3 regions of the Streptomyces sp. NPDC021749 genome follow, and region 2 is predicted to be linked to each of the others. Evidence: riboswitches for the same ligand, from Rfam matches in the RefSeq annotation. Region 2 holds a riboswitch; each other region holds the start of a gene.

Region 1 (3,934 bases), on a different contig from region 2:
CGGGCATGATGATCCGGCACGGCGGCGGCCCGCGCGGTGGCGTGGCCCGCTCCGTGAAGAAGATGCGGGGCTATCTCGCCGACCTCATCCACCGCAAGCGGGAGGCGCTGCCCGACGGGCCGACGCCGGGGGAGGACCTGATCTCGGGTCTCATCCGGGCCTCGGACCACGGTGAGCACCTCACCGAGAACGAGGCCGCGGCGATGGCGTTCATCCTGCTCTTCGCCGGTTTCGAGACCACCGTCAACCTCATCGGTAACGGCATCCACGCCCTGCTGGGCCACCCCGCCCAGCGGGAGCTGCTGCAGAAGGCGCTGGCGGCGGGCGACACCGAGCTGCTGACCACCGGGGTCGAGGAACTCCTCCGCTTCGACGGCCCGGTGGAGCTGGCGACCTGGCGGTTCGCCACCGAGGAGCTGGCCCTCGGCGGGCAGCGGATCGCCGAGGGGGACCCGGTCCTGGTCGTCCTGGCCGCCGCCGACCGCGACCCGGCGCGCTTCGCCGAGCCGGACGTGCTCGACCTGACCCGGCGTGACAATCAGCACCTGGGATACGGGCACGGCATCCACTACTGCCTGGGCGCCCCGCTCGCCCGGCTCGAAGGTCAGACCGCGCTCGCCACCCTGTTGACCCGGCTTCCGGACATCCGGCTTGCGGTGGAACCGGATGAATTGCGGTGGCGGGGCGGGCTCATCATGCGCGGACTGCGGTCGCTGCCGGTGGAGTTCTCGCCCGAGCGGTCCTGACCAGCGGCGGAGGCCGGTGGTGACAGAGCGTCAGGACGTAACCTGCGCGTGATCTCCGCTACACCGACTTGTGACTACCCGTGACCCCCGCTACCTTTCGATCCACGATCGACGGTCCCTCGAACACATTGCCGAGGAAGGCCGCCGGTCGGGACAACTCAACCGCCGCGCGAAAGGCATCCGCATGCGTTCCGGGAACGGCCGACACCGTCGCCCCCGTCAAGCACCGGCCATCTTTGTCACGGCGGGAGTGACCGGCTCGGCACTGGCACTGCCCCTGCTCTCCGCCAGTGGCGCCCACGCCGCCGACACCGCGACCTGGGACCGGGTCGCCCAGTGCGAGAGCGGCGGCGTCTGGAGCTCGGACGCCGGCAACGGCTTCTACGGCGGGCTCCAGCTCACCCAGGAGATGTGGGACCGGCACGGCGGCGGGGCCTACGCCTCGCGGCCGGACCTCGCCAGCCGCGCCCAGCAGATCGCGGTGGCCGAATCGATCCTCGACGACCTCGGGCCGGACGCCTGGCCGAGCTGTGCGGTGAACGCGGGCCTGAAGAAGGACGGCCGGGCGCCGCAGGTGAACCCGGGCGGCACCAGCACCCCGATACCCGACCCGTCGGACGATGACGACACCGCCGGCCGCGGCTCCTCCGGCTGGCACGACGGCACGGCCGACGACCCGGGGGGCGACGAGGGTGACGAGCCGGCCGGTGACGAGCCGTCGCGGACCACGCCGTCCCCGTCCACTCCCGCCCCCTCGGACTCCACCGGGACCGACGAGACGTCCCCCGACCCCGACCGGACCTCCGGGCCCTCCGGTGACGCCACGCCGGGCGACCGTGACGAGGACCCGTCCGGCACCCACGGTCCTTCCGGCACCACCGACCCCTCCGACGACGGCAACGGCGACGGCCGGGGTGCCGGTGACGGCAGCGGTACGGACAACGGGGGCGGCGCGTCCTCCGACGGGACCCAGGGCGGTACGGCGACGGACAGCGTGCCGGGCGGTACCGGCCGGCACCGCGGCGGCGCGGACCCGGGCGAGGGCGAGGGCGACGGCGGCGGCCGGACGTCCGGCGGGCGGCACGCCTCGCGCGGTGACGACGCGCACCGGACGCCCCCGGCGGACGGTGGCGGGTACACCGTGCGGCCGGGTGACAGCCTGTCAGCGATCGCCCGGGCGCACCGGCTGCCGGGTGGCTGGCCGGCGCTCTACGACCGCAACGAGGACGTCATCGGGTCCGACGCGGACCTGATCCAGCCGGGTCAGCAGCTCGATCTCGGGCAGTCCGCAGGGTAGTTCGCCGGTTTCGGCCCGCTTTGGCGAAAGTGAGACAAGCGTCTCGTTGTGGGGCGGTGGACCCCAAAGGGTCCACCGCCGTCACACCGGTCCCCACCTGCGGCTTTACGTCCCCTCCGTGATCAAAAACGGTCAACTCGGTTCAGATGAGGGGGTTTGAACCCCACGGGATTCCTGTTTACGGTCATCACCGCTCGCCAAAGCGGGCCCCTTCGACCACACGCCGAATCCTGCCGGTGGCCGGAGGCAGTTGACGCGCAAGCGCCGTAGGCAGGAGCGGGGGAACCAAGGTAGGCGCCGGCCCGGCCCGTGAAAGCGGGTCAGCCGGCTTGGGGTGAAGCCCGGTGCTCACGGCACCGGCCGGGCGACTCATCAGTCCGAACCCGACAGCTCACCTCGCAGGCGTCGGTGAGGAAACGAACGAACCATGCTGATCAACAAGGGCAAGCACCGTCGTCCCTCCAAGGCCGTCCGCGTCGCCGCGCTCGCCGGTGTCGCCGGTGCCGCCGTCGCCGCCCCGCTGATGGGCGCCACCTCCGCTTCCGCCGCTTCCGTCGCCACCTGGGACAAGGTCGCCCAGTGCGAGTCCGGCGGCAACTGGTCGATCAACACCGGTAACGGCTACTACGGTGGCCTGCAGTTCTCCAACTCCAGCTGGGCCGCCGCCGGCGGCACCAAGTACGCGCCGCGCGCCGACCTGGCCACCAAGGCCCAGCAGATCACCGTCGCCGAGAAGCTCCTCGCCCTCCAGGGCCCGGGCGCCTGGTCCTGCGCCGGCGCCGGCGGCCTGACCTCCGGCGGCCCGTCCCCTGACCTGGACACCAGCACCCCGGTGGCCAAGTCCGCCCCGCAGAAGAGCGACGCGGCCGTCAAGCGCACCCCGGCCGCCCCGAAGCACGAGAGCGCCCCGGCGGCCCCGAAGAAGAACCAGGGCCACGGCAACTACACCGTCAAGGCGGGCGACACCCTCGCCAAGATCGCCAAGGCGCACGGCACCAACTGGAAGGCCGTCTACGCGGCCAACAAGTCCGTCATCGGCGGCAACCCCAACCTGATCTTCCCGGGTCAGAAGCTCCACGTCTGAGCCGTCCCCGCACCGGGACAGCTCTGGTGAGACCGGCCCCGTCCGGCGCGCCCCTCCCCCCGGCGCGCCGCGGCGGGGCTTCTCCGTGTCCCGCCGCCCGAGCCGCCGCCGGCCGGGCCCGCCGCCGGACTTTCCCCGCTTGGCGAACATCGCGGCAAACCTCCCGTGACCTGGTCCTTTGTTCTGCTTGTGGGGTTATTCCGTCCCACGGAGCGGGCCAAGGGGAGGCGGACGCTCCCCGGGCCGTTAGGCTCGTGCTGCAGAACTCCAGACACCCATGAAGGAGACAACGTGCCGTCCATCGACGTCGTCGTAGCCCGCGAAATTCTCGACTCGCGAGGTAATCCCACGGTCGAGGTCGAGGTCGGCCTCGACGACGGCAGCACCGGCCGTGCCGCCGTGCCGTCCGGCGCCTCGACCGGCGCCTTCGAGGCCATCGAGCTTCGCGACGGCGACCCCAACCGCTACCTCGGCAAGGGCGTGGAGAAGGCCGTCCTGGCCGTCATCGAGCAGATCGGCCCGGAGCTCGTCGGCTACGACGCGACCGAGCAGCGGCTGATCGACCAGGCCATGTTCGACCTGGACGCCACCGACAACAAGGGCTCGCTCGGCGCCAACGCCATCCTCGGCGTCTCCCTCGCCGTCGCGCACGCCGCCTCCGAGGCCAGCGACCTCCCGCTCTTCCGCTACCTGGGCGGCCCGAACGCGCACGTCCTGCCCGTGCCGATGATGAACATCCTGAACGGCGGCTCGCACGCCGACTCCAACGTGGACATCCAGGAATTCATGATCGCCCCGATCGGCGCG
Region 2 (3,934 bases):
CCGAGGGCACCGACAAATACGACGCGGAGGGCTTCGCCGCCGAGCTGGAGCGCTGCGGTGCCACGCTGGACGCACACGCCGACCACCCCGGCGTACGCGTCTCCCTGGAGGTCCCGGCCTCCCGGCTGACCCGCGCGCTCGGCCTGCTCGCCGACGCGCTGCGCGCCCCCGCCTTCCCGGAGAGCGAGATCGAGCGGCTGGTCCGCAACCGCCTCGACGAGATCCCGCACGAGCTCGCCAACCCGGCCCGGCGGGCGGCGATGGCGCTCTCCAAGGAGCTGTTCCCGGCCACCGCGCGGATCTCCCGCCCCCGTCAGGGCACCGAGGAGACCATCGCGCGGATCGACGCCGCGGCCGTGCGCGCCTTCTACGACGCCCACGTCCGGCCCGCCACGGCCACCGCCGTGATCGTCGGCGACTTCACCGGCGTCGACCTGGCCGCGGCGCTCGCGGACACCCTCGGCGCCTGGAGCGGTTCGACCGCCGAGCCGGTCAGGGCGACACCGATCGTCGCCGACGACACCGGCCGCGTGGTGATCGTGGACCGCCCCGGGGCCGTCCAGACGCAGCTGCTCATCGGCCGGATCGGCGCCGACCGGCACGACCGCGTGTGGCCGGCGCAGGTGCTCGGCACGTACTGCCTGGGCGGCACCCTCACCTCCCGCCTGGACCGCGTCCTGCGGGAGGAGAAGGGCTACACCTACGGCGTGCGGGCCTTCGGCCAGGTGCTGCGCTCCACGGCCCCCACGTCCCCCGAGGGCGCCACCGGCGCCGCGCTGCTCGCCATCAGCGGCTCGGTGGACACCGCCTCCACCGGGCCCGCGCTGGACGACCTGTGGAAGGTGCTGCGGACCCTCGCGGCAGAGGGGCTGACGGACGAGGAACGGGACGTCGCGGTGCAGAACCTCGTCGGGGTGGCGCCGCTCAAGTACGAGACCGCCGCGGCCGTCGCGGGCACCCTCGCCGACCAGGTGGAGCAGCAGCTCCCGGACGACTACCAGGCGCAGTTGTACCTCCGGCTCGCGGAGACCGGCACGGTCGAGGCGACCGCCGCCGCCGTCAACGCCTTCCCGGTGGACCGCCTGGTGACCATCCTGGTGGGCGACGCCGCGCAGATCACCGAGCCCGTCAAGGCGCTGGGCATCGGAGAGGTGACCGTCGTCAGCGGCTAGGTGGCGGACGGCGCATGACGAGGCGTCACGGCTGACCGGCTCCCGTGGTGTTCGCTCACCACGGGAGCCGTCGTATGTCCGGCACCGTCCGCGGGAATCCGCGGAATCCGCCGTATGTCCGTTTTGCAGGGGCTTGTTGGTTCCGGAACTTGTGGCATCCCGCACAAAATCGCGGTTCCGTTTGGCGCCGCAAAGTTGCCCCGATTAGCGTCGGTCCGGCTGTTCGTCACAACTCCGCCACAACAGTGGCACCGGACAGTCATCGCCGAGTCCCCGTACGGCGCGAGCCAGGGGAGCCGGGGACCCACACGTCCCTGGGGTGAATCGGGCGCCTCTCCGGAGGGGTCCGTAGGAGACCTTCCTGCTCCGAACCCGTCAGCTAACCCGGTAGGCGAGAGGGAAGGAAAGGACGAGCCAGCACATGGCGTTCACCCGTGCCACCGGGAAGCACCGCCGGGCCAGCCGCACCGCCCGGACGACCCGCAACCTCGCCGGCATAGCCACCCTGGCGACCTCCGGCGTCGTCGCCACCATGGCCTCGCCGGCGCTGGCCGCCACCGACGAGGCGCGCGCCCAGGACACCGGTCTCACCCAGGCCGTCGTGCTCGGCGACGAACTCGCCCACCGCCTGGAGGTCCAGGCCGACACCCAGCAGGCCGCCGCCGAGGCCGCCGCCATGAAGGCGAAGGCCGAGGCCGAGGCCAAGAAGCGGGTGGCGGAGGCCGAGCGGCACGCCGAGGCCGCCAGGAAGAAGGCCAAGGCCGAGCGCGAGGCCAAGGAGCGGGCCGCCCGGGACGCCGAGCGCAAGCGCCTGAACGCCTTCGTCGCCCCCATCGCCGGTTCCTACGTCTCCACCGGCTACAAGGCGTCCAGCAGCCTGTGGTCGTCCGGCAGCCACACCGGCATCGACTTCCACGCCGCCACCGGGACCTCCGTCCACGCGGTCGGCGCGGGCACCGTGGTCGAGGCCGGCTGGGGCGGTTCGTACGGCAACAACATCGTGATCAAGATGCACGACGGCACCTACACCCAGTACGGCCACCTGTCGTCCATCGGCGTCTCGGTCGGCCAGACCGTCACCCCCGGTCAGCAGATCGGCCTCTCCGGGGCCACCGGCAACGTCACCGGCCCGCATCTGCACTTCGAGGCCCGCACCAGCCCCGACTACGGCTCCGACATCGACCCCCTCGCCTACCTGCGCTCGCACGGCGTCAACGTCTGAGCCGGCGCCCGGCCGGCGTCCGACCGGCCCGCCGGCCGACCCGTCCCCGCGCCCCCGGCGCATGCCTCCGTGCGCTCCGCGCCCACTGGCCAAAAAATATCGCCGAATATGCAGAGTCCGTCGGAAAAGCCGTGCCGGTCGAATAGAGTCTCGGAAAAGCCGCCGACCGGCGGCGTTTTCCGGGGATTACGGCGGAGGCACGATCGATGCGAGGCCATATTTCCGCGCATGCGGTGTGCACGGCGATTCGCGAGGACATCGTCTCCGGCGCACTGGCGCCGGGGAGCCGGCTGATCGAGGAGATCCTGGCGGCGCGGTACGGCGTCTCCAGAGTGCCGGTCCGCGAAGCCCTGCGCACCCTGCAGTCGGAGGGCTTCGTCACCACCCGCCACCACGCCGGTGCGTGCGTCGCCGAGCCCACCGAGCAGGAGGCCGTCGACCTGCTCGACGTCCGCGCCCTGCTGGAGCCGTTGGGCGCGGCCCGCGCGGCCGCCCGGCGCACCCCCGCCCATCTGAAGGTGCTGCGCGGCCTGGTACGGCTCGGCCGCGAGCGGGCCCGCCACGGCAACCCCGCCGACCTGCGCCAACTCGACGGCTGGTTCCACGAGACGCTGGCCCAGGCGGCCGGCAGTCCCAGCCTGACCGCGCTGCTGACCCAACTGCGCCGCAAGATCGAGTGGATGTATGCGGTGGAGCCGCCGCCGCGGGCCGGCGAGGTGTGGGACGAGCACGGTGCGGTGCTGGACGCGGTGGCCCGTGGAGACGCGGAACGGGCCCGCGCCCTGATGGCGGCTCACATCGAGCGCTCGCGCCCGGTGTACCGGCTGCGGCGCCTCGCCGCACCCGAGGTGAGCGATCCGAAACAGCCCGTCAACACGGCGCGCGCCCGTTCTTAACACGCGGGCCGTATACAAAGGGGTGCGGAATTCCCGGGCGGCGTTTTCCGGCGCCGCGCTTGCCTTCCTGGCTGATTTCGGATTACGGCGGGTGGATATTCTCCGGTACACACGCATTCCGCCCCACGTATTTTCGCGTCCGCCGCCAAGTGTTCCCGCAATGAGAACGGCGCGGCGGAGGGCGCGCACTTGTGCGGGGAAGGGCTATGGCACTTCCCGGAACGCAAAGCGCAGCAGAACGGCCCCGCCGCGGCACCTTTTCAGGTCATCGCGGCGGGGTCGTCGTATGAGGGGCGTCCCGGTGGGCTCAGACGGTCTCGGGGAGCTCTTCGAGACCCTCGGAGACGAGCTTGGCCAGGCGGTCGAGCGCCTCCTCGGCGCCCTCGGCGTCCGAGGCCAGCACGATCTCCTCGCCGCCCTGGGCGCCCAGGCCCAGGACCGCGAGCATGGAGGCCGCGTTGACCGGGTTGCCATCGGCCTTGGCGATCGTCATCGGGACGCCGGCGGCGGTGGCCGCCCGGACGAAGATCGACGCGGGACGGGCGTGCAGGCCCTCGGCCCAACCGACATTGACGCGGCGCTCAGCCATGGTGTTGCCCTTCAAAGTCGTGACTGTTGTCTAGACCATTCTCTCACGCTGCCGG
Region 3 (3,934 bases), on a different contig from region 2:
TACTCGAAGCTGCTCAGCGAGCGGATCATCTTCCTGGGGACCCCGATCGACGACACCGCCGCCAACGACGTCATGGCGCAGCTGATCCACCTCGAACACGCCGCGCCGGAGCGGGACATCTCGCTCTACATCAACTCCCCCGGCGGCTCGGTCACCGCGATGACCGCGATCTACGACACGATGCGCTTCGTGTCCTGCGACGTGGAGACCGTCTGCCTGGGACAGGCCGCGTCCGCCGCCGCGGTGCTGCTGGCCGCCGGCGCCCCCGGCAAGCGGCTGGCGCTCCCGGGCGCCCGGGTGCTGATCCACCAGCCGTCGGTGAGCGAACCGTTCGAGGGCCAGGCCACCGACCTCTACCTCCAGGCCCAGGAGCTGCTGCGCAGCCGCGCCATGCTGGAGGAGATGCTGGCGCTGCACACCGGCCAGCCGCGCGAGCGGATCGCCGCGGACATCGAGCGCGACAAGATCTTCGACGCCCCCGCGGCGCAGGAGTACGGCCTGATCGACGGGCTCACCCGCAACCGCAAGCAGTCGGCCGGCCGGCCGTCGGTCGCGCGGTGAGCCGGATGTGGCCGCCGGAGACCCCGCCGCTGCCCGCCCTCACCCGCGCCGAGGGGCAGCTGATCGACTGCTATCTGGAGGCGCTCGACCTGCTGGGCCGGATCAACCCGGCCCGCGGCGACGGCACCTACCGGGCGCTGCGCGCCGCCCAGGCCCTGGTGGGCAAGGCCGCCGAACTGCGGGACGCGCTGACGCTGATGCACAGCCGCGGTGAGCACGAGCTGCACGGCGAGACGCTGGCCCGGGCGCTGCGGGTGCTGGACGGGGAACGCCGGGCCGGATACGTGACGGTGCCGCCGGCCCGGGAACCCTGACCCGACACGCGCTCGCGCTGCCCGGACGGCGTAGCGTCCGGGCATGCGGTAAGGGGTGGACGAATTGCGCCGGGCACCGAAATTACTGCGGTCGCCGATGTTTCGCCCCAGGTCCGGGGGGTGCCGCAGACGGCACCCCGGCCCGCGACAAGGCAAATCCCACCATTCGGCGCAATTGTGGCGCATGTCACATACGGCATTTTCAACTCGGAATTCCGGTGGCAGGTGCGTGAGGATCCCTTCGACGACAAGACCCCGCCACAGCGACGGGGCGGTCCGGCCGGGCGCCCAATCCCGCCGCCGTGCCGGATGTCCGGTCGATGCGTGTGGATCGGCGGGAGCGGAGGACCCGAGCAGTACGGGGTCCGGGGCCCGCGCGGCCCGACGGACTCCTTGGGGTGAAGCCGTGGAAGCGGCCGGGCATCTTCGCCTGCCCGAACCCGACAGGTCTTCCTTCGCAGGCGGCTGACGAAGGGTTTGCGCATGACCGTGCGCACGCATACGCCTCATCTGCTGGCCCGCGCCGGCACGGTGTCCGCACTGGCACTGGCCACGCTCGGCGGGACCACGCTCGCACCGGGAACCACCGCCGACGCCGAGGCCGCGACCGTCTCCGCCCATGCGCTGCGGATCGCGGCCTCCAAGCGGGGCTCGCCCTACCAGTACGGGGCCATGGGGCCGTACCGCTTCGACTGTTCGGGCCTGACGCTGTACTCGTTCAAGCGCGCCGGCCGCGACCTGCCGCGGACCGCCGCCCAGCAGTACGGCCACACCCGGCACATCCCGGCCTCCGCCCGGAAACGCGGGGACCTGGTGTTCTTCCGTTCGGGCCACGGCATCTACCACGTCGGCATCTACGCCGGGCAGGGCCGGATGTGGCATGCGCCCAAGGCCGGCAGCGTGGTGCGGCTGGAGAAGATCTGGTCCCGCGCGGTCTCGTACGGAAGGGTGCGCTGAGCTGCGGCGACGCCGGCCGGCCAGTCAATTGTCAGTGCCGGCCGGTAACTTGACCGGGTGAGTTCGCAACTGAGCAAGGTGCTGACGGCCGCCGCGCAGGGGAGCTTCCCGCCCGCGGACGGTGCGGTGACGGTGCTGCCCCAGCCCTCCCCGCGGGACGTGGGCGTGGTGTCGTTCACCTGCCACGCCGTGGTGTTCGCGGACGTGGATCCGTCCTGGGTGCGCGACCGGATGGCTCCCGGCGATCTCGCCGGACCGCTCAGCCCGCCGTTCCTGACCGCGCTCGGCGAACGGACCGGCCGCGAGGCCAACAACATCGACCTGGCCACGGTCGCGGCGGCGCTGCCCGGGCCGCCGCCGCTGGACCTGGTGGAGACGACGGACCGCAGCCATCCGCGCATCGTCCGGGCGCTGCGCCACCGCGACGAGGTGCGGGCCTGGACGACCGGGGACGGCGGGACGCTGGTCATCGGCCGCGGTGTGGCCGGGCGCTGGGAGCTGGCGGTGGAGGTCGACGGCGCCGCCCAGGGCCGCGGCCTCGGCCGCCGGCTGGCGCACGCCGCCCGCCATCTCATACCGGCCGGCGAACGGCTCTGGGCCCAGGTCGCCCCCGGCAACGCCCGCAGCGTCCGCGCGGTGCTGGCCGCGGGGTTCGTCCCGGTGGGCGCGGAGGTGCTGATGGTGCCGGTCGGCGGGCGCGGCTGAGCCGTACCGCCGCAGGGGCGGCCCGGCCCGGACGGGGGCACGGAGCACGTCCCGCCGGGCGCCACGGAGGCGGTCGCGCGGGGAGCGGTCGATCTGGCGCCGACCCACGAGTACGTGCCGGGGGGAGGCCGTGCCGGAGGGAAGCCATGCCGCCGCGGACGGCGTGGTGCCGGAGCCGCTGCTCACCGAGGAGCTCGTGCTCGTAGCGGCCGCAGGGGCGAGCGGGGCGGTGTGGTGCCTTCAGCCGGCCCTCCTCCACGCCGTGACGGCCGCACACCGAGCGAGCCGCACACGAGCACGTCGCACGCCGAGCACGTCGCACACCGAGCGAGTCGCGCGCAGTCAGCCGGCCGCGACCCGCCAGGGCAGGCTGATCCAGACGGTCTTGCCGCCGGTGTCGGTGGGGACGACGGAGAGCCGGCCGCCGGCCTCCGCGGCGAGGAAGCGGATGATGACCAGCCCCCGGCCGTTGTCCTGCTGGACCGCGGCGGGCAGCCGGCGCGGGCGGCGGGGATGACTGTCGGTGACCCCGACACGCAGTACCTCGTCGCGGTGCAGACGCAGTTCGAGGGTGAAGGTCGGGGACTGGCCGAAGGTGTGCTGGACGGCGTTGGTGGCGAGTTCGGAGACGATCAGGCGGACCGCGTCGGCGGTGGCGGAACCGGCGGGCAGGCCCCATTCGGTGACCACGGCGAGGGCGTGTCTGCGGGCGAGGCGGACCGATTCCGGGGCGCTCGGCAGGGTGAGTGAGGATTCCTGGTGGTCTGCCATCGCGACGCCGTCCCTTTCCCACCGAGGCCGGCTCCGGTCCGCTGACCGGGGAGCCGGTGTGCCGCTCGGGTCAACGATTCGGCCTCGGACTTCTGCTGGAGCGCCAGAGTGCCACCCGTGCCCCCGGTGTGGTGCTCGATCCGCCAACTTATGCAGACTTCTGTCGCTCGATGCGGTGAACTCTGCGACGGGAGACCGGATGCGGGACGCCGTTCCGGTCACCCAGGGTCACCGGAGGTCAGATCATCGGCGGTGCGGTGGCGACGATCGTGTCCACCGCCCGGTCGAGCTGATCGCCCGTCAGATCCGCGCGGGCGGTGAGCCGCAGCCGGGAGATCCCGTCCGGTACGGACGGCGGCCGGAAGCAGCCGACCGCGAGACCGGCCGTACGGCAGTCGGCGGCCCAGCGGACCGCGGCCTCCGGCGACGGAGCGCGGACGGAGACCACCGCGGCGTCCGGCCGTACGGCCGTCAGTCCGGCCGCGGTGAGCCGGCGGTGCAGTTCACGGGCGACCTCGCCGGCCCGGGCGGCGCGCTCGGGTTCGCGGCCGATCAGCCGCAGTGCGGCCAGCGCGCCGCCGGCCGCGGCCGGGGCCAGCCCGGTGTCGAAGATGAACGTCCGGGCG

What was found. A riboswitch is a leader RNA that binds a small molecule or an ion and turns the genes downstream of it on or off. The one in region 2 is predicted to bind cyclic di-AMP.
Region 1: it holds a riboswitch for cyclic di-AMP, as region 2 does, so the genes downstream of both, AB0G35_RS07280 (transglycosylase family protein) here and AB0G35_RS20465 (M23 family metallopeptidase) in region 2, are expected to answer to the same signal.
Region 3: it holds a riboswitch for cyclic di-AMP, as region 2 does, so the genes downstream of both, AB0G35_RS33680 (C40 family peptidase) here and AB0G35_RS20465 (M23 family metallopeptidase) in region 2, are expected to answer to the same signal.

Annotation. Positions count from the first base shown of each region.
Region 1 is NZ_JBFACE010000005.1:188,900-192,833, forward strand. It holds gene AB0G35_RS07270 (cytochrome P450) at 1-746, shown strand, start outside; gene AB0G35_RS07275 (transglycosylase family protein) at 997-2,043, shown strand; cyclic di-AMP (ydaO/yuaA leader) riboswitch at 2,255-2,463, shown strand; gene AB0G35_RS07280 (transglycosylase family protein) at 2,471-3,127, shown strand; gene eno (phosphopyruvate hydratase) at 3,419-3,934, shown strand, end outside.
Region 2 is NZ_JBFACE010000019.1:117,072-121,005, forward strand. It holds gene AB0G35_RS20460 (pitrilysin family protein) at 1-1,172, shown strand, start outside; cyclic di-AMP (ydaO/yuaA leader) riboswitch at 1,426-1,581, shown strand; gene AB0G35_RS20465 (M23 family metallopeptidase) at 1,594-2,394, shown strand; gene AB0G35_RS20470 (GntR family transcriptional regulator) at 2,601-3,290, shown strand; gene AB0G35_RS20475 (HPr family phosphocarrier protein) at 3,598-3,879, opposite strand.
Region 3 is NZ_JBFACE010000054.1:23,728-27,661, forward strand. It holds gene AB0G35_RS33670 (ATP-dependent Clp protease proteolytic subunit) at 1-561, shown strand, start outside; gene AB0G35_RS33675 (hypothetical protein) at 567-875, shown strand; cyclic di-AMP (ydaO/yuaA leader) riboswitch at 1,181-1,354, shown strand; gene AB0G35_RS33680 (C40 family peptidase) at 1,359-1,832, shown strand; gene AB0G35_RS33685 (GNAT family protein) at 1,890-2,537, shown strand; gene AB0G35_RS33690 (ATP-binding protein) at 2,880-3,308, opposite strand; gene AB0G35_RS33695 (8-amino-7-oxononanoate synthase) at 3,547-3,934, opposite strand, start outside.